DNA from 2 places in the Prochlorococcus sp. MIT 0801 genome. Region 1 is predicted to be linked to the other one. Evidence: predicted binding sites of a transcription regulator. Region 1 holds the regulator's gene; the other holds the start of a gene.

What was found. Region 1 encodes NtcA, which controls nitrogen genes in cyanobacteria. Its sites were predicted from a motif close to GTANCNNNNGNTAC; they were not measured.
Region 2: urtA (urea ABC transporter substrate-binding protein) is a predicted target of NtcA. The motif match lies at 4,866-4,879, and genes of this name have one in related genera.

The regions. Positions count from the first base shown of each region.
Region 1 covers NZ_CP007754.1:295,582-303,465, forward strand. The annotation lists gene EW15_RS01510 (thioredoxin domain-containing protein) at 1-539, shown strand, start outside; gene thyX (FAD-dependent thymidylate synthase) at 536-1,174, opposite strand; gene dcd (dCTP deaminase) at 1,177-1,770, opposite strand; gene EW15_RS01525 (cob(I)yrinic acid a,c-diamide adenosyltransferase) at 1,771-2,322, opposite strand; gene ntcA (global nitrogen regulator NtcA) at 2,740-3,417, shown strand; gene EW15_RS01535 (DUF3084 domain-containing protein) at 3,473-4,399, shown strand; gene EW15_RS01540 (hypothetical protein) at 4,400-4,837, shown strand; gene EW15_RS01545 (DUF3146 family protein) at 4,821-5,078, opposite strand; gene pth (aminoacyl-tRNA hydrolase) at 5,092-5,700, opposite strand; gene EW15_RS01555 (TatA/E family twin arginine-targeting protein translocase) at 5,762-5,977, opposite strand; gene psbH (photosystem II reaction center phosphoprotein PsbH) at 6,011-6,208, opposite strand; gene EW15_RS10410 (photosystem II reaction center protein I) at 6,560-6,688, shown strand; gene EW15_RS01565 (DUF3769 domain-containing protein) at 6,793-7,884, shown strand, end outside.
Region 2 covers NZ_CP007754.1:1,618,057-1,625,940, forward strand. The annotation lists gene urtE (urea ABC transporter ATP-binding subunit UrtE) at 1-398, opposite strand, end outside; gene urtD (urea ABC transporter ATP-binding protein UrtD) at 398-1,150, opposite strand; gene urtC (urea ABC transporter permease subunit UrtC) at 1,147-2,274, opposite strand; gene urtB (urea ABC transporter permease subunit UrtB) at 2,278-3,435, opposite strand; gene urtA (urea ABC transporter substrate-binding protein) at 3,513-4,790, opposite strand; gene ureG (urease accessory protein UreG) at 4,933-5,541, opposite strand; gene EW15_RS08785 (urease accessory protein UreF) at 5,541-6,212, opposite strand; gene ureE (urease accessory protein UreE) at 6,234-6,674, opposite strand; gene EW15_RS08795 (urease accessory protein UreD) at 6,777-7,700, shown strand; gene EW15_RS08800 (urease subunit gamma) at 7,750-7,884, shown strand, end outside.

The DNA.
Region 1 (7,884 bases):
ATCTTGGCCTCCTTCAAAAAATTTTTTTAGTTTTACTTAGTCTTTTTTTAGTTGCTTTACTTTTCTTTTTCCGAAGTGGGTTTAAAGCTAATGCAATGCTTGATCAATTGGCTAAGAACTCCTTGGAACCAGACATAGCTTTGTTGAATGGAAAACCTACAGTATTTGAATTTTATGCGGATTGGTGTGAAGCTTGCAAAGAAATGGCTCCCGACATGTTTGATGCTGAGAAACTATATTCAAATAAGATAGATATAGTTTTACTTAATGTCGATAATTCAAGATGGTTGGATTTGATTGAAAAATATAATGTTAATGGTATTCCTCAATTAACTTTTTTTAACGATAAAGGTGAATTTAAGGGCTTTTCATTAGGAGTTAGAAAATATACTGAACTTAATGAAATCTTTCTTGCTTTAATTAATAATTCTGAGTTACCATCTTACACTAAATTATCAAATTCAAGTAATTTGATTTCTAAAAACAATTTAAAAGTGCAAAATAATATTAGAGCAGAAGGCCCTAGATATCATAGCTAGACTAGCCAGTTTAAAGCTGATGAAACTACTGGATATGCTTTTGAAAAAATATTTTTACATTCTTGTGCAATCTCCATATGCTCTTTTTGCGTGCCATGACCAGTTCTAAGATTTATGTAATGAATCCACGAGCGACATGATCCTGTCATGTAAATTCTGGTTGGCGTAGCAAGTGGAAGTACAAATCTTGCACATTCTTTGGCGATTCCAGCTTCTAACATCTCTTCATAAAGTTCTTTATTCTGATTAAATTGATGTTTGATTTTTTTGTTGAATGTATTGATAATTTCTTCTGGCAAGTCTGATATAGAATTTTGTCTATTTTTATTATCTTGTCTTCTTAATTCGGGGATAGGAATTTCTCCTAATTGCATGCTATCGGCATAGCGTTGTGAGAATTCTTGAAAGGTAAATGATCGATGTCTTAAAATTTGTGCAGCAATTCCTCTAGTAGTTTCTATTTGTAAAGTCATATAAGCTTGCTCGAATACGCTCCAATGTTCATTTTTAATGCAATACCCAATTAATTTTGTAAAATCATCATTGTCTTGATTTTTTGGATTACTAACCCTGGCAATATATGCCATGCTTTTTTCAGCGTCTGGCGTAGAAGTTATTAATTGAACACAACTCATATTTAAACCTTTGCTAGGGTTACTTTTTCTTGTTGATATTGATATTTACCTTTCCTATCACTGTAAGTTGTTTCGCAAGGATCTCCTTCAAAGAAAAGTAATTGACAAATTCCTTCATCAGCATAAATCCTGCAATCTGCTCCAGAGCTGTTACTGAATTCCAGGGTTAGATGACCTTCCCAGCTTGCTTCAGCAGGAGTTGTATTTACGATTATTCCTAGGCGGGCGTAGGTGCTTTTCCCAAGGCAAATAACTGTAATATTTGGCGGTACTTTCATTTTTTCTAATGCAACACCAAGGCCGTAAGAGTGAGCAGGTAAAATAAAATATTTACCATCTTTGTCTTCTTTCAAATCTGTGGGTTCTAAATTGGCAGGATTAAACTTTTTCGGATTCATTACTGTTCCAGGGACATGCCTAAAAATCAAAAACTCTTTAGAAGAGAGACGCAAATCATATCCATATGATGAGCAACCAAAGCTTAAAACAGGAGATTTTTCTGATTCCGGCTCAAGATGTCTTATTAGCTTTTCTTGAAAAGGTTCAAGCATTCCTAATGAAGCCTGTTCAGCAATCCAACGATCGTTTTTTAACATTTAATTGCAGCGTAATTCAGTGATTTGATCAGCCATTTCAATTACTTTAGGCGGGATTGATGGTCCTGTAAGAATAATATCTGTGGATGATGGTCGATTATTTATCAAGAAAATTAAATCATTTTCTTCAATGAAACCAAGACTAATAGCCATTCCAATTTCATCAAGAATGATTTTATCTATTTTTTTTTCAATTAAACGTGCTTTACAAAATTCCCAAAGTTCTTTGATCGCTTTTTCTTCATATTTTCTCTTTAAAGATAAATGTTCTTCCAATATTTTTTCTGGTAAGCACGTTTCAATTGCTGGTCTTAACCACTCAAGTCGCCCGCAAAGATTGATAGCTCCACTTGGCCCTTGATTGACTCCACCTCTCAAAAATTGTGCTATTAAAACCTGGCTTCCTAATCCTGCAGATCTAATTGCCTCACTAAGAACAACAGAAAAACTGCCTCTGAAAGTAGAAGTATGGATTTGAACTTGGCCTTGTGTCGCAACTAGTTGTAAAGGCTTTTTAATGGGGGTAGGCCTTAGAGACGTCTCTGTTGACATAGATGAACCCCTTTGTTGAGCATTAATACTCGCTCGTGCATTCATATTGATTTTGATCAGAATGTCTTCAAATTAATCTAGCGGCATAAAATTTCTAATCAACCAATTGAACACTATCTGTGGTGTATGGAGTAAGAATAATTGGTTCTCAAAACTATTAAGGCCCCAAAAGCGATTCAAAAAAAACAGGAGAAAGTAGTTTTTCATACCTTTTGAAAAAATAGTCGCAATTTTTTGAGTGAAAAAAAGATAGAATTTCCTGAACGAACAGCCTTGTATTAAAGACTTAGGTTCAAAAAAGTCGCCATGGCTACATATCGTTTTTTCTCGACTTATTAATGTTCTCAGAACAGTTAATTAAACATGGTCACCTCCTATCGTGGCTTTACTCGTTTCAACCAACCAAGAAATAGCCAGATGGTTGGTAATTCATCTTCTCCATTGCCGCCAAATAAGTCTCTCTTAGATGTAATTAAATCTTTGGAGGGATTCTCTACTGAAACAGTTGATAGGTCAAAAACTATTTTTTTTCCTGGTGATCCTGCAGAAAGGGTTTATTTGATAAGACGTGGTGCAGTTCGATTGAGCAGAGTCTATGAAACGGGCGAAGAAATTACTGTTGCTTTGTTAAGAGAAAATAGTCTGTTTGGAGTTTTATCTTTATTAACAGGACATAGATCAGATCGTTTTTATCACGCAATTGCCTTTACTCGTGTGGAGCTCGTTTCTGCCCCAGCCACATCAGTAAGGAATGCAATCGAGCAAGATGCCTCTGTTGGGCTGCTACTTTTACAAGGTTTATCAAGTCGGGTACTTCAAACTGAAACAATGATTGAAACTTTGACTCATAGAGATATGTCTTCTCGTCTTGCAAGCTTTTTACTTGTTTTATGTAGAGACTTTGGCGTGGCTGGGGAAAAAGGAGTCACAATTGACTTGAGACTCTCTCATCAAGCCATTGCTGAGGCCATAGGCTCAACCAGAGTTACTATTACACGACTACTTGGTGAGTTGAAAAGTTCCTCCTTATTGGCAATAGATAGGAAGAAAATAACCATATTTGATCCAATAGCGCTTGCGAAAAGATTTAATTGAAGGCCATTGCATACTAAGGTTTAAGAGGTTTGATTAATTCTTCTTCTTTCTCTCTGTGACTGTCTGGCTGAAAATTCTTTTACTATTAATCCTGGGTGGAATACTTTCTACTCTAGGTGATCGCTTAGGTACAAAAGTTGGCAAAGCGCGTTTAAGTATATTTAAATTAAGACCAAAAAGTACCGCTGTATTAATAACTGTTTTTACTGGAAGTATTATTAGTGCTATTTCATTTGCAACTATGGTTATATTTGATAGAGATTTAAGGGTTGGATTATTTCAGTTAGAGGATATTCGAGAAAAGATTATAGAGAGTGAAAAAGAATTAAAAAAATTAGAGAAAAATTTGTATGCTTTTAGGAGTGGGAATGTAGTAATTAGTAGTGGTCAAACTCTAGTAACTAAGACTATTAAATTAAATAAAACGAATGATATTAAAAAAATTATAGAAAGTATATTACAGCAAGCAAATTTTTATGCTTTTAATTTAGTAAAAACAAATCAATCTGAATATCGAAGAATATTATTAGTTCGTAAAGATGATATTGAGAAACTTGAAAAAAAGATAGCTGATAATAGAAGTTGGGTCGTTAGGATTAAATCAGCAGGAAATATACTTAGAGGTGAAAATTATGTTTATGCATTTCCTGAAGTCACATTAAATAAAATGATTACAAAGAAAGGTGAAGTTATTGCGATAGAAAATATATCTTTATTAAAATCAGATTCTGAAACTATCAGTAAGAAGATTAATCTTTTAATGGCTTCAACTTTAGCTGAGGTTAGGCGTCGAGGATCATTAAGTTCTGAGTTGAAAATTAATGCTAATCAAATTAATAATTTAGGAAAATATCTAGTTAGTAAAAAAAAGGGAGATTTCCAAATTATTACAAGGGCTCTTGATGATAGTCAAAGTGCTGAAAAAGTCTCCGTATCATTGGAATTAAAATCTCTAGCAAAATCTATACTAAACAAGAGTTAAATGAGTCTTTATATATCCATAGATCCTGGAATGAAAAAATGTGGTTTATTATTGGCTGATATTCAATCCGGAAAAGTTATTGAGGCAGGTGTAGCTTCATTAAATAAATCTTCTGATTTAGTTTCTCGATGGAATGAAGATTACGACATTATCAATATAATAATTGGTGATGGAACTAATTGTAAGTATATAGGGAATAAATTAAAACGAAATAATTTTTTGAATATAAATTATGTGAATGAAAGAGGATCAACGCTAAGAGCAAGATTTAGATATTGGCAAATTTGGCCTCCAAATTATTTTATTCGTTGGCTTCCAAAAGAAATTCTTTTTCCTCCTGCGAATCTTGATGCAATTGTCGCGTTGATTTTATTGGAAGATTTTTTAAAATATAGATTTATTTGGCCAGCTAAAGTCAGTATTAAAACTTGGCCCTAACTGTAAAAATGTAATCTCCACCAGACTCAAGTTTATAATCAGCTTTTACTAAATAGCGCTCTAATGCATCTTTTATTAGCGCCCTGCCTAGTGGCGGTTCGACAAAAAGTTGTCCCTGATTAAAAGCCCAAATAAAACTCCACTCAAAATTTCCTGCACGGACAATCCCCTCAACTTTTTTTTGATTAAAGCATTGCTTATGAATTTGAAGATATGCAGTAGTTGATGGCTTGTTATACATTTTTATAAAGTTATTAAATGTTAGGTTTGTACGAATTTAGTCGAGTAGTTATCTTTTCCCAATTATTAGATGTAATTGATTCAATACAACTAATTATTTCATGAATGATTAAATCTAATATTATGAATTCATCTTTTGAAAATTTTCCTAAAACGTGAGAAACAGTTTTAGATTTCCTCTCTTGTTGGTCGTTACTTGGCGCTCCTATACCAATCTTTAATCGCTTAAACTCATCAGTACCAAGATGGTTGATAATGCTTTTCAATCCATTATGACCTCCTGAGCTGCCTTTAGAGCGGACTCTTATTTTTCCCAGAGGGAGATCCATGTCGTCGACTAAGACTATTAATTGATTATTTTTAAAATTAAACCAATCCTTTGTTGATCTTACTGATTTTCCACTTTCATTCATGTATGTGTTGGGCATTAAAAGCCTAGTTTTTTCTATACCTGAGCCGTATTCACAAGTCCTGCCAAATAGTTTTTTGCTTTCACTAAAGCTACAATTATTTTTTCTCGCTATTTTTTCTAACACTATAAATCCGACATTATGACGAGTTTTTTCGTACGCAGTCCCCGGATTGCCTAAGCCTACTAATAATTTCAAGTCATCGGACAACATACCAATCAAACAAAATCGTTGTTGATTTTAATAGTTAGATGTTTAGTTAATTTTCTGGAAATTAATTTTCTTTGTCCACAATGTTTTCATTTGCAGACTCTTCTTCTTTCATGGCGTTTTGTATTTCACGCTCAAATTCCGTAGAGGCACTTTGAAGACCCTTTAAGGTTTTTCCAATAGTTCGCCCAAATTCGGGAAGTCGTTTTGGACCAAAAATAATTAGTGCCAAGCCGGCAATAACAGCAATTTCTGGTAAACCAACCCCGAAAATATTCATGGGCGAATCTCAACTGCTCAAAATTTAACCAATTTAGCCGTTCCAGTCGACGGAAAAACCCTGTAAAAGAAGTGATTGGTTATAAATTTGGAGCATGATCACTAGAAAAATCAGTAGTAAAAGTCCTATAAAGGCCATGACAGGTACTGCTCCCCAACCTGGAACAACTTTTCCTTGTCCAGAATTGCCAATGGATTTAAGCAAAGATCCAAGTGCTGTTTTTTGTCCCATGTCGTTTCTCTAAGCTCAGATTTGTATGAGTCAAGATATTGTATGAGAACTTGTCCAAAAGAAGAAGAGACTGTAGAAACTTGTGATGGAATGAACCAAAAAAATATTATTTTTGATAAATGTGGTCTAAAAAAGCTGAAAAACTAGCAAAATCACAAAACGAAATAAATTTGTAATTTTAGGAAATGGTATGAGAAAAATCGATCTTTCTATTTGTTTCCTAGCTTTTATTGGCTTTCCCGAGGGATGAAAATTTTATTCATTTCCAAAAGTCTGTAACACCTTTGGTTTTTTGATTGGAGTTATTGACTTCATAGGATAGGTTAAATCTCTATTTAGTTGGTTAGATTCATGCTTGCCCTCAAGATTTCCGTCTATACGGTCGTCTTTTTCTTTGTCGGGATCTTTTTGTTTGGTTTCTTGGCAAGTGATCCAACAAGGACACCCAACAGAAAGGATTTGGAAAGTCCCCAGGACTAAAAATGACGCGCTAATTACTGGACTAAATAAGCTCCTGTAATTGCTTTATTCGGTATCATCTTTTCGTCGGCTTAACTCTTTTGACGGCGAATAAAAAATATCTATTGGCTTTAAACCTTGGACTTCTGGGGTTTAGTATATTACTGTCTTTATCTGAGACCTCAAGAGGAAAGGGGAATTCTCTCGGAAAATCAGTTATTGATAAACACTACAATTTTTCTGTTGGTAATTTAGTAGAAACCTATAAAAGGTCATCCTCAAGAAAATTAGAACATAATAAAGTTGCATCTTTAACTCTTAAAATATTTGCTGATAAGCAATATGATTATGATCAAAATATTTATCTAGCCGAGGGGAATGTAAAGGCTCTAATAAATGGTGGAATTTTAAGATCTGACTTGTTAAGTTATGATAAATCAACAGGTACTCTTTCTGCTGAGGGTAATATTAGATTCAGAAAGGGAGGGCAATATTTTAGAGCTAAAGAATTCGAATTTAATTTGTTAAAGAAAGAAGGTAGTATTAAAGATGCATATGGGATATTAGATTTGAAAAATATATTAAATGATTTGGAAATCGATGCTAGTTCAAATCAGGTTAAAGCTCAGAATAAAATTAATGATAACAAAATAAATACTTACGATGATGGAATAGAATTTTCTTTTGGAAATATTAAATTACCAGAAAATAAAATTACAAGATCTAATAAATCTATTGGTTCAATTAATAACTGGAGATTTAAATCTGATTTAATAAATATTAAGGAAAATGGCTGGAAATCTAATAGAATTGTTTTTACTAATGATCCATTTGATCCAAATCAAATCTCTTTTGAGGGGATAGATGTTGTCGCAGAAGATGATGATGATAGATTAGTTATTACTAGTTCTAAAACTAATTTAATTCTTGAGAATAGATCGAAAATTTTTATTGGAAAAAGAATATTTGGAGACCAAAAGAAAAAGAGAAGTAAATTTCAATTGATATTAGATAGTAAAGATCGTGACGGATTAGTCTTGGTAAGAAGAAGTAATACAACGAATATTAATAATAATATAGAACTTGATCTACAGCCTCAGTTTTTACTTAATAGAGCTTTTTTAGGTAAAACTAATAGCTATAAAAATAGTAAAAATAAAAATATTAATCTTGCTGACTTATTTGGTTTGAATATAAATCTAAAAGCAAGTAATGCC
Region 2 (7,884 bases), 610 kb from region 1:
CGATCTAGAAATTGTTTTAAGACAGGGAATAGTTCATATACAAGTTCATCAATCTTTTTATGTTTTGCTAAACCTCCAGGCAAAGCTTCCAGTCCAAGTTGAAGATTTTCCTCGACAGTTAAATAAGGTATTATTTCTCGTCCTTGAGGAACATATCCAATTCCTGAACGAGCTCTTTGATGAGGTAGCTTTCTATTTACTAAATCTCCATTAAAAATAATCTCTCCACGCCGTGGAGTTAATAAACCTATTAAGGATTTAAGCAAAGTTGTTTTACCTACTCCATTTCGACCTATAAGACAAATCATCTCACCTTGATTGATATTCATATCAACATCTCGAAGGATATGACTCTCGCCATAATATGTATTCAAGCCTTTTATCTGTAGCATAGTCATTATTCTTCCTCCTCAGATTGTCCTAGATAAACCTCTATCACCAAAGGATCTTTTTGTATTTCGCTCATAGAGCCTTCCTTCAATACATGTCCTTGGTGTAAAACACTCACAGGGCAATCAAGTCTACGAATAAATTCCATATCATGATCAATAACTAAAACAGTATGATCACCCGCTAGAGATTTAAGAAGATCAGCAGTTAAATCTGTTTCTTCATCAGTCAAGCCAGCCACAGGTTCATCAACTAGTAACAGGTCAGGGTCTTGTCCAACTAGCATAGCGATCTCAAGCCATTGTTTTTGACCATGAGAGAGAGCTCCTGCCCTGATATTGGCTTTTGATTGAAGGTTCACAATGCTCATCAAATGTTGCATTTGATCTAATTGCTTAACCTTTAAATTATCAATCAATAATGAAAAAGGAGTTTTAGGCCTGCTAACTGATAGAGCTAGATTTTCTCGAACAGATAGATTTTCAAATATCCTAGGACTTTGAAATTTTCTTCCGATCCCTTTACGCGCTATACGAAACTCCTTTTGACCAAGCAACGATTTTTCTTTAAAAATCACATCACCTTTTGTCGGTAATACTTTGCCAGTAATTACATCTAAAAATGTAGTTTTACCAGCGCCATTGGGACCAATAACTGCTCTAAGATCGCCTTTATTCAAAACCAGATCAAGATCTCTAAGTGCAAGAAATCCTTCAAAGCTAACTGAGATTTTTTTTAGCTCTAGCAATGGAGAACTCATGATTTCACCTCACCTTGTTCATTAACTTCAAGACTTGGATATGTCTCCAGTTTTTTAGTAATTCCAATTAAAAAGAGTAATTTCTTTAGACCTCCTTTTCGGATCCATCCAAGTACCCCTTCTGGAAGAGCTGTTACAACAAGAATAAATAATCCACCTTGAATAAACATCCAGCTTGCTGGTAATGCTTCACTCACTAAACTTTTTGCATAATTGATAAAAACAGCTCCAAGAATTGCGCCTAGCAAAGTTCCTCTACCCCCAACCGCAACCCAAACGACCATTTCGATAGAGAACGGGACAGTCATAAATTGAGGAGAAACTATTCCAGATTGAACTGTGTACAAAGCCCCTGAAATTCCAGCTAAGCCTCCTGCTATTGAGAAAATTATTGTTTTAAAAATTACTGGATTATATCCAGTGAAACGAACTCGAGCTTCATCATCTCTAATTCCGATAAGGATATTTCCAAATCTATCTCGAACAATCCACCTCGCAAAAACCCATGCAAATATTACTAAAATAGCTGATATCCAAAAGAACCATCTTTGCATTATTTCAGAACCTACCATTTGTCCAAAAAGTTGAGTTACGTCTGTTTTTAAACCATTTGTTCCATTTATCAATTTCTGTTGACCATTAAAGAAATTGAAAAAAACCAAAAGAGCCGCTTGTGTAAGGATTGAAAAATAAACACCTTTAATTCTATTTCTAAAAACTAAATAACCTAGAAGACCAGCAATTATTGCTGGAAGCAACCAAATGGAAATAAGAGTAAAAATTGAACTTTTAAAAGGTTCCCAGAAAAATGGAAGTTTTTCGACTCCATATAAACCAAAAAACTCGGGGATACCATTTGGAAATTGTCCTGAACTATTCAATTGGAGGAACATTGCAGCGCAATATCCACCAAGAGCAAAGAAAATTCCTTGGCCTAAGCTCAACATTCCTGTAAATCCCCAAATCAAATCAACTCCTAGAGCCACTATTGCAAGAGATAGATATCTACCTAAGAGATTTAATCTAAAAACAGGAAGTAATGTAGGAGCAGCAATAATTAATGCAATGATTATCACCCAAATAGTTAAGTGAATCCAACTTTTTTTTGTAGAAAAAATACTCATAAGTTAAGACTCCACCATTCTTCCTTTTTGAGGGAACATCCCAGTTGGTCGGAATTGCAAGAATATGACTATTAGTGCAAATATCATCACTCTAGCCATACTTGTTGTCGCAAAAAAATCTATTGTTGATGCCAGAGGTGAAGGCATATCTGGCCAAATGGTAAGGAGTCTCCCTGCTCCAATTAAATCAGTCATAATTCCTATAGAGAAAGAAGCAAGAATTGTGCCTAGCAAATTACCTACTCCACCAAGAACGACAACCATAAAACATCCAACAATATAATTTCCGCCAACATTTGGGCCTACTGAACCAAGAAGTGAAACGGCAACACCAGCGACACCAGCAAGACCAGAGCCAATTCCAAAAGTAATAATATCTACTGTTTCTGTTGATATACCTAAACAATCACTCATAGGTCTATTTTGAGTTACTGCTCTAATTCTCATTCCCCACGCTGTTTTATCAAGAAAGAAAATCACTACTAAAACAGATATTACGGTGATAAGGATTATTAATAAACGTGTTTTAGGAAAAGTAATTCCAACAAAATCTATTCCACCTCTCATCCAAGAAGGGGCAGTAACATCAACATTTCTTGCACTTGCGCGACTGAGTTTACTTACTAAAGAAGATAAAATACCTCCTGTTGTGACACCTAGCAAGGCAGAAAAGCCCCAGGTACATGCCCTTATTAATTTACCTTTTGCGCCAGAAAGTAAGTCATCAGAAATAAATAATGGCGAAAACAATCCAAAGAAAAGTGCTACAACCAAACCACTTCCATAAGCCAGAGGAACACTTCTAACAAATTGTTGAAGTATTAGGCTAACTCCCCATGTAGCTAAAAGTGTTTCAAGAGGACTTCCATAGAGACGTCTAATAACTGTTCGTTCTAAAAGAATCCCAACTGTTCCACTAACTAAAAAAGCAATAAAAATAGCTACTATGACATACGAATCATAAAAAGGTTTTAAAAAAGAAACTTGTTTAAAAATTAATTGAGTTATGTATGTTGAATAAGCACCAAGCATCATCAATTCGCCATGAGCAAGATTGATGACACCCATTAAACCGAAGACAATTGCTAGTCCCAGTGCTGCGACAAGCAAAACTGAGCCAATAGCAACGCCATTAAAGAGGCTTTCAAGAAAAAGTTGCACTAGCTTGGTTGTTTTTTTAAAGAAATAAGGAGCCCGAAGGCTCCTTATTAGAATCTATTTATAAGTCAAAAATTGAATTACATCCTATATTTTTCACCTTTCTTAGGATCAGTCCAATCACAAGCATAACCTTTTGAACTTGGATGTTTTTGGTTCCATGCTTGTGGCTCAACTACTCCAGTTTCTTCAAGGATTGTAAATCCACCTTCAGAGTTGATTTCACCGATTCTCACTGTTTGAGATAGATGATGATTTGGCATAACTTCTACTGGTCCTTGTGGAGCATCGAATGTCTGGCCAACCAATGCTTCTCTAACAGCATTGTCATCAAATGTACCTGCATCTTCAACTGCCTGCTTCCAAAGGTAAACCATATTGTAAGCAGATTCTTGAGGATCAGCTACAACACGGTCGCTACCCCATCTCTTCTTAAAGCTCTTAGCAAATTTCTTTGAGGCTGGAGTATCAATAGACATCATGTAGTTCCAAGCACCATAATGCCCCTCAAGGAACTCAGGTCCAATCGTACTAATCTCTTCTTCCGCAATGGAGTAGTTCATTACGTAATAGCCATTAGAAGGAGTGATTCCTGCATCCTGGATTTGTTTGAAGAAAGCAACGTTTTGGTCACCATTCAAAGTGTTAACGATGATTCCACCATCAGGAAGAGCAACTTTTATCTTTGAGATAATAGGAGCAACTTCTGTATTACCTAAAGGAAGATAGTCTTCTCCAACAACTTTACCGCCAAGTTGTTTAACTTGAGCTTTAGTAATCGTATTAGAAGTTCTCGGGAAAACATAATCAGACCCAACTAAGAAGAAATCCCCTCCAGCAGCTGGTGAGCGCTTATACATGAAATCCGTAGCTGGCTCAGACTGCTGATTAGGAGTTGCTCCTGTATAGAAAATATTATTGGAGCACTCTTGTGCTTCATATTGAATTGGGTAATAAAGGAATGCATCTTTAGATTCATAAACTGGAAGCATTGCCTTACGACTTGCAGATGTCCAGCCACCAAAGACAACTGGTACTCCATCTTGGTCGATTAACTTCTTAGATTTCTCAGCAAAGGTAGGCCAATCTGAGGCTCCATCTTCGACGATGTATTCAATTTTATAGCTTTTACCATCGACTGTTACACCGCCAGCTGCATTGATTTCCTCAATAGCCATTTTCTCTGTATCAACAAGAGTTGACTCAGAGATTGCCATTGTCCCTGAAAGAGAATGGAGAATTCCAACAGTTACGGTGTCATCAAAGTTGCCTGAGGAATCTGATCCACCACAAGCAGTCACAGTTACTGCTAATGAGGCAGTAGCCAAACCTGCGAAAATGCGCTTTGAAAGCTTCATGAAATACGAACTAAATTTAGTTGTTTGCCCACCTTGGGGTTTAGGGAAAGTATCCAACTGAACACCCCTATTTTTGTAACCAATGAGACAGTTCTAGCTATTTCAGTAAACGAAGATAGGTTTTTGTGTAATCTGATACCTTCTAACCTTTAGAAGGTATCAGATTACACAAAAATTCTTCGATTACTTTTATGCCATCCCCTGTTTTGGTATTAGTAAAGCACCAAGGAAGATTTTTTCTCATCAATAGAGTATCTCTCTCCATTATTTTCAAGCTTGCTCCAACCATTTCAGCAAGATCAATCTTATTGATTACTAATAAATCTGAACGTGTTATTCCTGGTCCACCTTTCCTGGGTATCTTATCCCCGGCTGCGACATCAATTATATAGATACATATATCAACCAACTCAGGGCTAAAACTTGCAGCAAGATTATCTCCACCACTCTCAACAAATACTAAATCTAAAGTTGTAAATTTATGCTCTAGCTCTTCAACCGCAATGCGATTTATAGAACAATCTTCCCTTATCGCTGTATGTGGGCATCCTCCCGTTTCAACTCCCTTAATACGTTCGGGTTCTAACGCCTTTGAATTAGTTAAAAATTTTGCATCTTCTTGCGTATAAATATCGTTTGTGACTACTGCAATTTCTAATTTATCTTTTAGGTTTTCACATAGTCTCTGAATAATAGCCGTTTTCCCAGACCCTACTGGTCCAGCTATTCCGACTCTCAATTTACTTTCCATTAGCTTCTAAATAATCTTGAATAAAGTTCTATATGCGATTGTTGCGCCATAATGGCGCCAACATCGCTAATCCAAATTTCTTTCGGATTCTGTTGCAACAAGTAACTTGATTGAGACTTAATAAGTAATAAGGATTTTTTTTGAAGCTGTTGAGCTTTTGTTGGCCCTAATGACAATAGTCTTAATGCCGCACTTAATTGATTAGCTACCCAACTATATAAAAAACCCTCCACCAAATCAATTTGAGATATATCCCAGCATACTCCAGCCCAAGCCCAAGCTATCGGCCATATAAATTTCTTTTCATAATCAGGAAGAGGATGCTCTAGATCAATGAGAAGCTGCAATAGAGATTCGCCCATTTGTATTTGTTGAGATCTAACCTCTGGAGAATCTCTAAGTGAACTCAACCAAGAATTCCACTCTTCAATAACATACTTAAATTGAACATCTTTATGATCTTTCCAATTAACTAAATCTCTCATTATGTGAGCAATTGAGCTTGCCTCAATTGTTATCTGACCTCGAGAAAGTTCATTTTCAATCCAATTGAACAGTGTTGTCTCATCATATACTTTATTGTTTTGAACAAGCCACTCCAATCCTTCGGAGTAACTAAAAGCGCCAACTGGTAATGATGGGCTCATTAATTGTAAAAGCTCAAGTTTCATAAACGGAATTAATCAAACCTCCTACTCATAAGCACCTAACTCGGGAGAAAAAGCTCTTTGGAAATTTTCTATTTCAAAGCCTTGGCCTTCTAACATCTTTTTCATAATCACATCATTAAGTAAATATAACTCTTTCTCATATAACTCAATTTCAACATGTCTATTACCTAAATGATAAGCAGCTTTTAACAATTTCAATCTATTTTCTGAGCTAATTCTTATTACATCTTCATCAGCGGCCTCTATGATTACAAAGACTTGTGAATTCTCACTTTTCAATACCTCTCCAGGAATCAACCGACCTCCTCCTCTAGGCAAATTTAAAATCACATCAGTTCCATCAACAGTTGATCGCTTACCACGAAGCTGAGTCCTCTCTTTTGCAGACAAGGGAAGTAAAAGGCCATGTCCTATCACTTGAGCACTAATTCTCTTGGTAAGATAGATTAATTCGTGAGACAAGCTTCAATTCTTTATAGATTTCAATTTTATAGATTATGTCTACCAGATCAGACATTTATTATTTTCTCAAAACCAACTGAACAAAAACCATAAAGCTTTTCAATGACATCTCAATGGCATGGAACTTGTGATCTAAGGCTGTACAAGAGGCCAAAATCAAATAACAAAGATATTGTTAAAACAATTCATCAAGCAAAATGCACTGCTCCATTAAAATTAATGAGAGTATTCAATGATAAAAAAGATGGGAGATGTGAAATACCAATTCTCCATAGTGCTGGTGGAATCGTTGGAGGTGATCAACTCACAATAAATATAAACGCTGAAGAAGATAGCAGTGCTATATGTTCTTCGGTAGCAGCTCAGAAAGTTTATGGAAGTAGAGGCAGGTCAAAACTAAATCCACAAGGGAGATGGGCAAATCAAAAATGTTTTTTTCAAATTGAAAAAAATTCTGACTTTGAGTGGATCCCTCAAGAGTTAATTGTCTATCAGGGAGGTCTTTTCGAACAAAATATGACTGTTAATCTTGATCCTTCATCAAGCTTTTTGTGTGTTGATTTGGTTCGCTTGGGAAGGACTGCTGCAGGAGAAGAACTTGGTAATGGAGTGTGGAGATCATCTTTGAAAGTCTTCAGGAAGAATTCTCAAAGGAAACATTATGAATTTAGTGATCGATTAGAACTATCTGGAGAAGCTCTAAAGTCAATTCATGGCTTAGAGCAGAGACCAGTATTTGGATCTTTAACTTGGATAACACCTAAAGAAATCAAGCAAAAGGATTTGTCTGATTTATTAGTCAACTGCCGACAACAAAGAGCTGGACTTGAGGGTTTTATGACTTGCAGCCTTCTTGAAAATGGCATATCAGCAAGATACACAGGCATGTCAACACAATCAGCTCGATTTTGGTTTTATAGGATTTGGAGTCTTACTAGAATTTTAAGAAAATTAAGCTTGCCTGAATACATGAGGATTTGGCCAATGCAAGAAAATCCATCAACAGATACAAAATGTCCATCATGAACTTTTCAGCATTTCTTTGCTAGTAAAATAAAATTCTAACTATTCAAAAATGTACTTAAGTCCTCAAGAAAAAGACAAATTACTTGTAGTTACCGCAGCTCTTTTAGCAGAGCGAAGATTAAATAGAGGTTTGAAATTAAATCATCCTGAGGCTGTTGCTTGGCTTAGTTTTCAAGTACTAGAG